DNA from 3 places in the Zhihengliuella alba genome. Region 3 is predicted to be linked to each of the others. Evidence: predicted binding sites of a transcription regulator. Region 3 holds the regulator's gene; each other region holds the start of a gene.
The links. Region 3 encodes LexA, which represses DNA repair genes until DNA is damaged. Its sites were predicted from a motif close to TCGAACANNTGTTCGA; they were not measured.
Positions count from the first base shown of each region.

Region 1: ABD784_RS06755 (HNH endonuclease signature motif containing protein) is a predicted target of LexA. The motif match lies at 3,089-3,104, and genes of this name have one in related genera.
Region 2: uvrA (excinuclease ABC subunit UvrA) is a predicted target of LexA. The motif match lies at 3,329-3,344, and genes of this name have one in related genera.

Region 1 covers NZ_BAABCJ010000002.1:218,299-222,874, reverse strand. The annotation lists gene ABD784_RS06760 (dicarboxylate/amino acid:cation symporter) at 1-116, opposite strand, end outside; gene ABD784_RS06755 (HNH endonuclease signature motif containing protein) at 377-2,815, opposite strand; gene ABD784_RS06750 (DUF885 domain-containing protein) at 3,265-4,576, opposite strand, start outside.
Region 2 covers NZ_BAABCJ010000001.1:335,067-339,642, forward strand. The annotation lists gene ABD784_RS01485 (tyrosine recombinase XerC) at 1-972, shown strand, start outside; gene ABD784_RS01490 (DUF3145 domain-containing protein) at 1,118-1,621, shown strand; gene ABD784_RS01495 (PrsW family intramembrane metalloprotease) at 1,658-2,857, opposite strand; gene ABD784_RS01500 (GntR family transcriptional regulator) at 2,883-3,251, shown strand; gene uvrA (excinuclease ABC subunit UvrA) at 3,358-4,576, shown strand, end outside.
Region 3 covers NZ_BAABCJ010000002.1:44,177-48,752, forward strand. The annotation lists gene hisH (imidazole glycerol phosphate synthase subunit HisH) at 1-486, opposite strand, end outside; gene hisB (imidazoleglycerol-phosphate dehydratase HisB) at 489-1,109, opposite strand; gene ABD784_RS05990 (histidinol-phosphate transaminase) at 1,326-2,426, opposite strand; gene ABD784_RS05995 (LysM peptidoglycan-binding domain-containing protein) at 2,535-2,885, opposite strand; gene lexA (transcriptional repressor LexA) at 3,179-3,895, shown strand; gene ABD784_RS06005 (ATP-dependent DNA helicase) at 3,958-4,576, opposite strand, start outside.

The sequences.
Region 1 (4,576 bases), 170 kb from region 3:
AGGGTCTGGCCGAGGGCATTGGGGTCGTCGGCGGTGCTGCCGGTCGCCTTGGCGACGAGGCCGAGGACGACGCCGAGGATGAGGCCGGCGATGATCTGGGGGCCGAACGCCGTCATCCAGCGGGGCAACCGCCGCTTGCGTATTTCGAAGGTTTGAGTGCTCACGCGTGGCAACGCTAGAAGCGTCGGGCAAAAAGATGAAGCGACTATGACGTGCCGTGACTACGGCGTGATGGCGGTCACCGAGTCACCCGTCAGAGTTCAACCCGCGGCCGTTCGGCCGGGCTGCTCGACGATCAGCACGGGCCGTGCGACGCGGATGCTGCCGGCCCAAGGGGCGGGGGCTAGAAAGGTGAGAGGAAGTCGGGGTGGAGGGGCTAGAAGGGTGCGGGTTCGAGGTAGTTGACGAGGTCGCGCATGAGGGCGGCGGTGAGGTGTTCGAGGTGGCCTTCCTCGGTCAGTTCTGCGGGGTCGGTCCGGTTCTTGGCGGTCTCGACGGCCTCGAAGATCGCGGTGCTGCTGGTGGGCGCCCAGAGGGGCAGTGGGGTGCCGGTGCCGGGTTCGATGATCAGGTCGGCGGTGTCCCAGTCGATGCCGAGATCGTCTTGGTTGGCCGGGTTCGGGGTCCGCTGGTGGTCGGGGGTCCAGGGGCGGGGGGAGGCCTTGATCCAGGCGGCGATCCGGGCCGGGACCGGGAACCTCTGGGCGGGAGTCGGGTGGGCGTCGGGTCCGGTCGGCGCGCTCTGAACGGTGGCCGTGTGGCCGGTCTCGGTGTTGGTTCTGGCCTCGGCCTGGGTCGGTGCCGGGCGTGCCCTGGCTGGCTTCGGCCGCGGCGACGTCAGGACTGCCGGGGGTGCCTGGCGTGCCGGGGTTGCCGGGGGTGCCGGGGGTGCCGGACTTGACGGGGCTGCCGGGGTTGACGGGGTTGCGGGACTTGCCGGGGTTGCGGGGGCTGGATTCTCGGCCGTTCTGGCTGGTTCGGCCGGGGTGGGTCCGTTGATGGCCCAGGCGGCGTCGGGGTAGGTGGTCGTGGCGGTGCCGAGGTGGGTGGTCACGGTCAGGGTGCCCGCGGGCGTCATCTCGCAGGTGATCAGTCCCCAGGACTTCAGCCGGTGGCAGCGCTTGCAGAGGGAGACGAGGTTCTCCATGCGGGTCGTGCCGCCGTGCTGCCACTCGAGGATGTGGTCCGGTTCGCAGGCGGTCGCCCGGCGACCGCAGCCGGGGACCCGGCAGGTGCGGTCCCGCAGGGCCAGGGCGCGGCGGAGGGCGGCTGGGGGCCGGTAGGCCTCCGCGTCGAAGGCGCGGATCGCCCCGGTCCACGGATCGGTCACGATCCGCGTCCACGTCGGCGCTGCTCCGATGATCCGCCGTAGCGAGTCTGGATCTACCGGGCCGAGCCGCTCGACCTCCGCGACCGGCACGGGCCGCCCACCCGGGCCCGGAGGACCCGTAGCGGTCGGCGGATCGGCAGCGGGAGCCCGATCCGCGGCAGCCTCTCGATCCGACGCAGGAGCCGGACACGGCGGGGCCGCCGCCGCCGCCGGCACTGGCACCGGCGCCGAGGCCGGGGCCGGGGCCGCCGAGCCTCCGGCCGGGGCCGCCGAATCCTTGGCCGGGGCCGGCTTTTCGGCGGCGGGATCGGCGCTCGCCGCGGCTGCGCCGCTGCCCACAACGCTGCTGCCCTCGGTGCTTCCGTCGGTGCCGAGAGTGGGAAAGAGCTCGGCCGGGACTGTCACGACGACGGACGGGACGATGTTCTCCAGCCCGGCTCCGGCCGGCCCGGCCAGGAGCAGGTCCATGAACGCGTCCGCCATCAGCTGTCCCAGCGTCCGCTGCTCCGATCCCTCCGACCCATCCGGGGCATCCGGGGCATCCGGGGCCGATCCTGCGGCACCGGCGCCGCGGATACTCGGATTCTGAACGCCCGGGTTCTGAACGCCCGGGTTCTGAACGTCCGGATTCTGGGGGCTCGGGTTCGGGGAGCTCGGGTTCTGGGGGTTCGGGTTCTGGGCGGCGGGGTCGGCGGCGGAGTCGTGGCGGTGGAGCCGGGCGTAGTCCTCGAGTCGGCGCATGATCGCCTCTCCGGCGAGGGTCGGCAGGTAGGCGGAGAGGTAGCACATGCCGTCATCCTCCGCGTAGAGCTCGACCCGCCGGCTCTTGCGGGCGTTGCGGTGCCGGACCTCCAACGGCTCGCCCAGCTCGCGCTCCAGGCGCCGCTTCCCGAACCCTTCCACCTGCCCCGGCGTCTTGCCCGTGGACCGCTCGAGCACGTCCGTGCAGAAGGCCTGGCGCCGCTGCCGCTGGGCCCGCTCGGCCTCGGCCACCCGGCGGGCCCGCTCCTCGAGGGCGGCCGGGTCCTTCGACGATGCCGCCGGCACCTCGGCTGCCGGGATGCGGGAGGCCAGATCCACCATATTCCGGGCATGCAGGGCACCCAGACGGCCGGAGGCCAGGGCCTCGAACGGCTCGGGCAGATCCCTGCACAGCAGGCGGGCACGCTCCACATCGCGGGCCGCCCCGTACCGGGAGACACCCCGGACCTGGGCGATCTCCTGCGCCAACGCCTCATCCGGGGCCCGCTCGACGAGGCGCCCCTTGCCCAGCGAGGCCGCCATTGCCTCCGAGGAGCGGCCCAGGTCGTCCAGATCCGCCCGGATGATCTCCGCGTCCCGGGCGTCCAGATCAGCGATCGCCCTGAGCATCACCGCCTCGCCGAACCGCTTCAACGCCTCCGAGAATGCCAGCAAGCCCTCCGGCGAGAACCGGCCAGCCAACGCCGCCACGGCCTCGGCACCCATGAGCGGGCACGGAATCATGACCGCCTCCCCGGGCCCGGGCGGAGTGCCCGCCCCTCGCACATCCGCCGGTGCCCCGGAAGCCTCCGCCACAGACGACGCGGCGTCGGGAACCGCAGCGTTGTGAACAGGGTCGTGAGCCAGGGCAAGCGCCCCGGTCACGGAAGAATCCGCACGCGCGGCCGGGAGGCCGTCACCGACGGTGACGACGAACTCCCCGATGCCCAGCACGAGCGGATCCGAAACTGCCATAGAGCTATTCTAGAAGATGTATTCACAGGGTTCCATACTTGTTCGAAAGTTTCTTCGAACACTGTGAGCCGACAGCGTACTCGAGCTCTTCTGCATTCAATGGTGGGGCCCCAGACGCCGATGGGGGGGCACGAAGTGATTTCGTGCCCCGCCATCAATGCGGTGGTGAGCCGTGCGCGATGCGTGGCTCGTCCTGAGCGCAGTGTCGGAAGAGGCGCTCAGCTGGGCAGAAGTGCCCGGCGCAAGGTATCCAGTCCTACCGATCCCACGGCGAGGGCCTGGGTGTGGAAGGCCTTGAGATCGAACGCCTCACCCTCGTTCTGACGCCGCTGGTCGCGGATCTCCTCCCACAGGCGCTGTCCGACCTTGTAGGACGGTGCCTGGCCCGGCCACCCGAGGTAGCGCGTGAACTCGAACTTCAGCTGGCCCTCCGAGATGGCCAGGTGCCGCTTGAGGAACTCGAACCCGACCTCCGGTGTCCACGTGGACGCGCCGCCGTCGGCCAGCAGCTCGTCCCGCCACTGCTCCGGGATCTCCAGCCCAAGGTGGACGCCGATGTCGAAGACGACGCGGGCCGCCCGCATCCGCTGCATGTCCAGCATGCCCATGTGGTCTCCCGGATCGGCCAGATGGCCGAGATCGAGCATGAGCCGCTCGGCGTAGAGCGCCCACCCCTCGGCGTGGCCCGACGTGAAGCACGCATGGCGCCGCCAGTTGTTGAGCAGCTCCTTCAACCGGGTCTGCGTGGCGATCTGCAGATGATGGCCGGGGACGCCCTCGTGGTAGACCGTCGTCGTCTCCGCCCACGTGGTGAACTCGTCCTCGCCCGCGGGCACGGACCACCACATGCGGCCCGGGCGGGAGAAATCGTCGGACGGGCCGGTGTAGTAGACGCCGCCCTCCTGCGTGGGGGCGATCATGCACTCGAGCCGGTCCATCGGCTCCGGGATCTCGAAGTGACTGTCCTTCAGTGCCGCAATGGCAGCGTCGGATTTCTCCTGCATCCAGTCCCGGAGCGCGTCCGTGCCCTGCAGCTGGCGGGCTGGATCGGCGTCGAGCAGCTCCTTTGCCTCCTCGATGGTGGCACCCGGCTTGATCGCCTCGGCGACTTCCCGCTGCTCCGCGATCAGGCGCTCGAGCTCCTCGACGCCCCACGCATAGGTCTCCTCGAGGTCGATCTCGGCACCGAGGAACCGGCGCGACATCAGTGCGTAGTAGTCGCGCCCCACCGGGTCCTCCTCGCGCGCCTCCGGCAGCAGCTCGACCTCCAGGTAGTCGGCGAACGCATCGTAGGCCTCCGCCGCGACACGGGCGTTCTTGGTCAGTTCCACGCGCAGCTCCGCCGGCAGCTCTCCGTCGAGTACGACGGCGTCCTGCGCCAGCCGCTCGAAGTAGCCGTCGTCCTTGGCGTAGTCGCGTGTCTGCTCGATGACCGTGGCGACCTGCCGTCGCGCCGGGACCTGACCGCGGCTCTGGGCATCGCGGAGGGACTCGATGTACCCATCCAGCGCCTGCGGCAGATTCGCGAGC
Region 2 (4,576 bases), on a different contig from region 3:
CGCTATGCCCGACTGGAGCAGGGCCGGAGCGAGCACACCGTCCGCGCCTACCGGTCCGACATCTCCTCCCTGCTCGCCTACGCCACGGCGCAGGGAGCGCGCGGCCTCGCCGGGATCGACCTCGGCGTCCTCCGCGACTGGATGGCTCGGCTGCACGCCGCCGGGGCAGCACCCGCCACGCTGGCCCGGCGGGCCGCCGCCGTGCGGACCTTCTTCGGCTGGGCCAAGCGCGACGGCCTGATCGAGACCGATCCCGCCGCGCGTCTTCTCGCGCCCCGGAGAGGCCGCCGGCTGCCCGCTGTGCTCCAGCGGGGACAGGTCGAGCGACTCCTCGCCGACGCATCGGACCTGGCGCAGCCCGGCGTTGAGAGCGAGCCGGCCCAGGCGGCGGACCAGGTCGCGCCGCCGGGCGGCGCCCGTGCGGCCGACGACCCGAGCGGCCGGGCGCTCGCGCTGCGCGACACGGCCCTGCTCGAACTGCTCTACGCGACGGGGATCCGGGTCAGCGAGCTGACAGGGCTCGACGTGGACGATGTGGACCTCGGCCGCCGGACCCTGAGGGTGGTCGGCAAGGGCGACAAGGAACGCACGGTCCCCTTCGGGGCCCCCGCCGCCGGTGCGGTCCACCGGTGGGTCACCGCCGGCCGACCGGTCCTGGCCGCGGACGCGCACGCCCACGGCCGGACGGCCCATGGCAGCGCTCTGCTGCTCGGCCGGCGCGGTGGGAGGCTCGATCCACGGCAGGCCCGGCAGGTGGTCGCGGACCGGCTGCGAGCCCTCGGAGACACCGCCGCGACAGGGCCCCATGCACTCCGCCACACCGCGGCCACGCACCTGCTCGACGGGGGAGCGGACCTCCGCGCCGTGCAGGAGTTGCTCGGCCACTCGTCGCTCGCCACGACCCAGCTCTACACGCACGTCTCCGTCGATCGACTGCGGGCCAACTATCAGCGTGCGCACCCGCGCGCATGACCGCAGGTCAGCCCGGACGGGCAATGGTGGCGCGAAGCTTCAAGTTGAGGCAGAATGTTCAGCAGTGCGGGACAGATCCTCCAGCACTCCAGCGAGAAACCGTCGGTCGTAGGGGAAGACGTACCAACGGCAACTGGAGGATGGCATGTCTGCACCCATGACACGGGGCGTGCTCTACGTACACTCAGCCCCTACTGCGCTGTGCCCTCATATCGAGTGGGCCATCGGTTCGGTCGTCGACCAGCGGACGGACCTCGCGTGGATACCTCAGCCTGCCGCGCCCGGAATGTACCGGGCCGAGGTCGAGTGGACCGGCCCGCAGGGCACCGGTGCACGGCTGGCGTCGGCCCTGCGGGGATGGGCCCATCTGCGCTTCGAGGTCACCGAGGAGCCGAGCGCCGGCACCGATGGCAGCCGCTGGTCCCACACCCCCGAACTGGGCATCTTCCACGCCACCACGGACGCCGCCGGCAACATCGTCGTCGGCGAGGACCGCATCCGCTTCGCGTACGAGCAGGGCCTCGGGGATCCGGCCGCGGTCTACCACGAGCTCTCCCTCGCCCTGGGCGAGGCCTGGGACGAGGAGCTCGAGCCGTTCCGCCATGCCTCCGAGGGGGCCCCGGTCCGCTGGCTGCACCAGGTCGGCTGACCGCAGCGGTCACGATCCCGCACCCCGGGGGGCGACCTACCGCCGGGGCGGGGCGAGCACCGCTTCCCGGTCCCGGACGAGGCGTCGCAGCAGGTGCTCCTGCCGCTGGACCAGCCGGGCCTCGTGGTTCCCGCTCTCGATCCGCTGCCGCACCTCCGCCAGCCGCACCGCCGTCCGGGTCAACCGCTCGACCTCGTCGGCACGGCCCGTCTGCCGGGCCCACCGCCGAGCCTGACGCCTCCCCTCGGCGGATGCGAACGCCGCCACCTCCGCAGGCTCGAGCCAGCCCGACGCCGCGAACTGCCCCAAACTGGCGCCGATGCGCCGGCGCTCCAGCAGCCGCAGCCACACCACCAGGCCCAGCAGGATCAGGAACAGCGGCACCTGGAGGGTCAGATAGAACGCGAAGAACGAGTCGAAGCCGATCGCCAGGCCGCCGTTCCACAGCATGTGACCCCCGACGGCGAGTGCGTACCCTCCCGCCAGGTAGAGGGGCCAGCGCCGGCGTCCGTGCAGATTGGCCAGGCCGAGCGCGGCTCCCATGAAGATCGAGAAGGAGACGTGGGCGAACGGACTGAACACCCCGCGCAACAGGAAGGTCTCCAAGAAAACGGTCGGTGTCTCGGCCAGCGCCGACGACAGGTAGAGCAGATTCTCCGTGAAGGCGAATCCGGCCCCCACCAGGCCGCCGTAGACCACGCCGTCCACGGGGCCGTCGAACTGCCACCGCGCCAGCAGGAAGATCAGCAGGATGCCCAGCCCCTTGCAGAGCTCCTCGACGACGGGGGCCTGGACCACGGCGCCGAACAGATCGGGGTCGCTCATGCTCGTCAGCGGCATCACGATGCGGGCGAAGGGGTCACCGATCAGCAGCGTCCCGGCGATCGAGGCGCCCGCGCCCCACGCCAGCGCGGCGACGAGCGGAGGCCACGGCTCCGGGTCCCAGCGATCTACCCACCGCAGTCCGAACCAGCAGATCGCCAGTGGCACGAGGGCCAGCAGCGAGACGACGAAGAGGCTTCCCGGCGTCACGACGTCGGCGACCCAGCGCACCGTCAGGAAGAGCACCACCAGCGCGGCGGACAGGAATACCGCCAGTCGCGCCTCGTGCCGCCGGTCGGCCGACGGCGAGGCCCCGGCTCCGACCATCGCCAGTCCGCTCGGGGCGCCTTCGCCGACCGGGGACGTCCCGGGGACGTCGGCGGGACCGGGAATGGGCGGGACAGTTGCGCTCATGCGCCCAGCCTAGTTGGCTAGGGACGTGACTGACCTGGGATTCCTGAAGCTGACCGGCCCCGAGCACCCCTTCGAGGAGATCCGGCGCCGGGTCGCGGCGGCGGTCGACGACGGCACCCTGCCGGTCGGCACGCGGCTGCCGCCCGTGCGCGCTCTCGCCGGTGACCTCGGGGTCGCCGTCAACACCGTGGCCCGCGCCTACAAGGAACTCGAGGCGGCCGGCGTCGTGGCCACCCGCGGCCGCGCCGGCACGGTGGTCCAGGCCGGTGCGGGGGACCAGCGCGCACGGCTCGCGGCCGCGGCGGACCGGTTCGCCGACGTCGTGGCGCAGACGGGGTACGACGACGCCACGGCCGTGGACTACCTGCGCGCCGCCCTCGACCGGCGGCGCTGACCGGCGCCGCCCTCGACCGGCGGCGCTGACCGGCAGCGCCCACGCCGTGGGCGAACGGACACCGAACACGACGGGGTTCGAATGAACTTTCGATTAGGATGTGCCTGTGGCTAGCGACGCAAACACTCTGACCAAGGTCAACGACCAGTCCCGCCTCGTCGTCGAGGGAGCCCGGGAGCACAACCTGCGCAATGTGAGCGTGGACCTCCCGCGCGACTCGCTCATCGTCTTCACCGGCCTGTCCGGATCCGGCAAGTCCTCCCTCGCGTTCGACACGATCTTCGCCGAGGGGCAGCGGCGCTATGTCGAGTCCCTGTCCTCCTATGCGCGCATGTTCCTGGGCCAGGTGGACAAGCCGGACGTCGACTTCATCGAGGGGCTCTCGCCGGCGGTCTCGATCGACCAGAAGTCGACGAGCCGCAATCCGCGCTCGACCGTCGGCACGATCACCGAGATCTACGACTACATGCGCCTGCTGTGGGCACGCGTCGGCGTCATGTACTGCCCCGTCTGCAACGAGCCGGTCATCAAGCAGACCCCGCAGCAGATCGTCGACCAGCTGCTGGAGCTCGAGGAGCGGACGCGCTTCCAGGTCCTCGCTCCGGTGGTGCGCGGGCGCAAGGGCGAGTTCGTCGACCTGTTCCAGGAGCTCTCCACCAAGGGCTACTCGCGCGCCATCGTGGACGGCGACGTCATCCAGCTCAACGACCCGCCCAAGCTCGCCAAGCAGGTCAAGCACACGATCGAGGTCGTGGTGGACCGCCTGGTCATCAAGGACGGGATCCGCCAGCGGCTCACGGACTCCGTGGAGACAGCACTGAATCTCGCGGACGGGCGCGTCGTCGCGGACTTCGTCGACCTCGCCGAGGACACGGAGGAGCGGCGCCGGAACTTCTCCGAGAACCTGGCCTGCCCCAACGAGCACCCGCTGGCCATCGACGAGATCGAGCCGCGGTCCTTCTCCTTCAACAATCCCTTCGGGGCCTGCGCCGCCTGCTCCGGCATCGGCAGCCGGCTCGAGGTCGACGAGCAGCTCGTGGTGCCCGACGACGCCAAGTCGATCCGCGAGGGCGCCATCGCCCCCTGGTCGCTCGGCCAGGCGACCAGCGAGTACTGGCAGCGCCTCATCGAGGGCCTCGCCGCCGAGCTCGAGTTCTCCCTCGACGAGCCGTGGCACCGTTTGCCCGCCAAGATCAAGAATGCCCTGCTGCACGGCAAGGACCACAAGGTGGTGGTCCAGTACCGCAACCGGTTCGGTCGCGAGCGCAAGTACAGCACCGGCTTCGAGGGCGTGGTGCAGTACATCCACCGCAAGCACCAGGAGA
Region 3 (4,576 bases):
CTTCGGCTGGGTGACGTCGAACTCCCACTTCTGCACGCCGTAGGAGTGCACGAAGTAGAACCGCTCGTCCTCGATCCCGTCGAAGAGCACCGTGTCCGCCGGGGTCTCCACGGTGTTCCAGCCCATGTGCGGGACGACGTCGGCCTGGAGCCGCTCGACGGTACCCGGCCACTCCCCCATGCCGGCGGTCCGGACGCCGTGCTCGACGCCCTCGTCGAAGAAGATCTGGTGGCCCACGCAGATGCCGAGCACCGGGCGGCCGCCGGCGACCCGGCGGCCGATCTTCTGCAGCCCGCCGACCTTCTTCAGAGCATCCATGACCGCGGCGAAGGCCCCGACGCCGGGCACCAGGAGGCCGTCCGCCTCGGAGACGTCCCTGGCGTCGCTGCTGAGAGTGACGTCCGCTCCGACGTGCTCGAGCGCGCGGACCGCCGACCGGATGTTCCCGGAGCCGTAGTCCAGGACGGTGACGCGGGGGGATGCCATGGCTAGAGCGCTCCCTTCGTGGAGGGGATCTCGCCGCCCAGACGGGCGTCCGGCTCCACGGCTTCGCGCAGTGCACGGGCGAACGCCTTGAACTGCGCCTCGACGATGTGGTGCGGGTCCCGCCCGCCGAGCACGCGCATGTGCATGCAGATCTGGGCGTGCAGGGTCAGGGCCTCGAACACGTGGCGGGTGAGCGAGCCCGTGAAGTGGCCGCCGATGAGGTGGTACTCCTGTCCGGCCGGCTCGCCGTCGTGCACGAGGTACGGCCGACCGGAGATGTCGACGACGGCGTGCGCGAGGGCTTCGTCCAAGGGGACCGTCGCCTCGCCGAACCGGCGGATCCCCGCCTTGTTGCCCAGGGCCGTGCGAAGCACCTCGCCGATGGTGATGGCGACGTCCTCGACGGTGTGGTGCACGTCGATGTGGGTATCGCCGGAGGCCTCGACTGTGAGGTCGATCATCGAGTGCCGGGCGAGCGCGGTCAGCATGTGGTCGTAGAAGGGAACCGTCGTCTCGATGCGGGCGACGCCCGTCCCGTCGAGGTCGAGCTCGACGTAGACGGAGGACTCGCTGGTCTTGCGCTCCATGCGTGCGCGGCGGCCGGAGATCAGTTCAGCAGACATCTGGTTCCTTGCGTATCGGGACCGCGGCACGGGCCGCGGTCGGTGGAGCCGGTCCGGGCCCCTCGGTGTCAGGGTGCCGGTGTCTCCGCCGGTTGGTACTGGACGAACGGTGGGGCTGCCGTGCAGCCGGCTCGCGTCCAAGTCTATCGGTGGCCTGCCAGCCAGACGGGCCTGTGACGGCGCCCTCGAAGGGGCAGGCAGCCCGGCTGCGGTGGCTCAAGCGGCGAGCAGGGCCTCGAGCTCGGTGAGGAAGGCCGTGGTCTCGGCCTCGGTGCCGGCGGTCACCCGCAGGTGCCCGGGAATGCCGACGTCGCGGACGAGGACGCCGCGGTCAACGAGCCGCCGCCACAGCGCCGGTGCGTCGTCGAGGCCCCCGAAGAAGACGAAGTTCGAATCGCTCGACGCGGGCTGCAGGCCGAGTCGGGTCAGCTCGGAGACGATCCGGTCGCGCTGCCGCTTGATGTCCTCCACGTTGGCCAGGAGGGCCCCCACGTGCTTGAGGGCGGCGATGGCCGTCGCCTGCGTCACGGCCGAGAGGTGGTACGGGAGCCGTACGAGTCGCAGGGCCGCCGTGACCTCCTGCGCGGCGGCGAGGTAGCCCAGACGTGCGCCGGCGAGGGCGAAGGCCTTGCTCATGGTGCGGCTGACGATCAGCCGCGGACGGCCGGGGAGCAACTCGAGGGCGGACGGCGTGCCCTCGTGTCGGAACTCCGCGTAGGCCTCGTCCACGACGACGACCGTCCGGCTGGCCTCGCCCGCGGCGTAGACCGCCTCGACGACATCGAGCCCGAGCGCCGTGCCGGTGGGGTTGTTGGGCGAGCAGAGGAAGACGACGCTCGGGGCCTTCTCGCGGACCTGCCGGGCGGCGGACTCGGCGGTCAGCTCGAATCCGGCTCCCCGCTCGCCGGCGATGTAGGCGGTATCCGTGCCGCTCGCCAGGAGGGGGTACATGGAGTAGGTGGGCGGGAAGCTGAGCAGCGACCGGCCCGGACCGCCGAAGGCCTGCAGGATCTGCTGGAGGATCTCGTTGGAGCCGTTGGCGGCCCAGACCTGGTCCTCGGTCACCCCGTGACCGAGGAAGCCCGCCAGCCGCTGGCGAAGCTCGACGAACTCGCGGTCGGGGTACCGGTTCAGGCCCTGGGCTGCGGCGAAGACCTCGTCGGTGATGGCCCGCGCGACCTCGGCGGGCATGGGATGCGTGTTCTCGTTGACGTTCAGCTGGATGGGCACATCGAGCTGCGGCGCGCCGTAGGGCTGCAGGCCGCGGAGGTTCTCTCGAAGGGGAAGCTGGTTCATGCGCGCTAGGACATCACTCACCGCGACAGTCTAGAACCCGGCCGGGCCGGCGCTGAATAGACTGCGTCCGGAGGTAACAAACGTCACCGCCGGCTCCTGCCGACGGATCGGCAGCGCGGGCCGCCGGTACTAGTCGGCGACGGGAAGGTAGATTTCCTGGCCCGCGTGCACCGTGTTGCCCGGGAGGTCGTTCAGCTCGACGATCTCGTCGACGACGATCCGCGGGTCCGCGCCGGGGACGAACTCGAGCGCGAGGCTCCAGAGCGTGTCGCCCTCCAGGGCTGTCACCGACTCGTACTGGACCGGCGAGGCGTCGCCGCTCCCGGCCGCGCTGACCGGCGCCGTCCAGAGGCCGAGGAGCATCAGCCCCGCCGCCGCGACGAGCAAGAGGGGCAGCCCGATGAGGACGAAGCGTCCTCGGCGGGTCAGCCGGAGCGGTGCCTCGGTGGCTGCCTGATTCGCCAGTGCCATCGTGGTCATGGTGTACCTCCCGTGAGCGGCCCGCCTGCGGGGGCCGCCAGTCTTCTGCGGTGTCGGTGTTCGAATCGAAAGTGCGACTCGAACATGTCTTCGAACTCTGCTGATCCATGTTTAGCACCCTTGAGCGATGGTTGTCGAGACACGTTCGAACAAACCTTTGAATCCGCGCGTCCCGCCACTAGGGTTGAAGCAGTGGTTCGTAGAGCTACTGCACCAGTCAGGTCCCACAGATTAGAGACGCCGGAACCCGCCGCAGCAGGGAGCGGGCACCGAGAAACAGCAAGGATGTACAGATGGCCGCGACGGAAACCTCCAAGCCACGCCGGGATCAGAAGAGCCTGACCCTGCGGCAGCGCAAGATCCTCGAGACCATCCAGCGCTCCATCGCGGCGCACGGCTACCCGCCGTCCATGCGCGAGATCGGAGACACCGTGGGACTGGCGAGTCTCTCGAGCGTGACCCACCAGCTGTCGCAGCTGGAGAAGCTCGGCTACCTCCGACGCGATCCGCGGCGCCCGCGGGCCATGGAGATCCTGCAGCCCCTGACGCTATCGGAGACGCCGGCGGAGACTCCCGACGGGCCCGGGCTGACCGCGGTCGGCGGGCTGCCGGTCTCGGAGCTGACGAGCGCCGTCGACACGGCCATGGTGCCCCTGGTCGGGCGGATCGCCGCAGGTGGACCGATCCTGGCCGAGCAGACGGTGGAGGACGTCGTCCCGCTGCCTCGCCAGCTCGTCGGGCAGGGCGAGCTGTTCATGCTGAAGGTCAGCGGCGACTCGATGGTGGATGCGGCCATCTGCGACGGAGACTGGGTGGTCGTCCGCCGTCAGAGCTCTGCGGACAACGGCGACATCGTCGCGGCCCTCCTGGACGACGAGGCGACGGTCAAGACGTTCCGCCAGCGGGACGGCCACACCTGGCTGCTGCCGCAGAACCGGCAGTACGAGCCGATCCTGGGCGACCACGCGACCATCATGGGCAAGGTCGTCTCGGTGCTCCGCTCCCTCTGAGCGAGCAGTTCGCGGAGTTGGAGAGCGGTGCGGGCCCCTGGCCCGCACCGCTCTTTCCGTCCCTACGCCTGGGCGGTCGCCGTCTCGGAGAGCCGGCGCAGCGCGCCGAGGACCGTGGGCTTGTCGACGGTGGGCCACATGGGTGGCAGCGACGAACGCAGGAAGGCGCCGTAGCGCTCCGTCGCGAGGCGCGAGTCGAGCACCGCCACCACGCCCCGGTCTTCGGCGGAGCGGATCAGGCGGCCTGCCCCCTGGGCCAGCCTGACTGCCGCGTGCGTGGCGGAGACCGCCATGAACCCGTTGCCGCCACGCTGGGCGATGTCGCGGCTGCGCGCCGTCGAGAGGGGGTCGTCAGGCCGCGGGAACGGGATCCGGTCGATGATGACGAGCCGACAGGAGGCCCCCGGGACGTCGACGCCCTGCCAGAGCGTCATGGTGCCGAAGAGGCACGTGTCCGGCTCCTCGGCGAATTGCTGCACCAGGGCGGACATCCCCGACTCCCCCTGGCAGAGGATCTTCTCGCTGACCCTCTCCCGCAGGACCTCGGCCGCCTCCTCAGCAGCGCGTTTGGAGGAGAAGAGGACGAGCGCGCCACCGCCGGAGGCATGGATCAGATCGGCGATCTCGTCGAGAGCCTCGCGGGAGACCAGGCGACCCGGCTTCGGCAGGTGCTTGGCGACG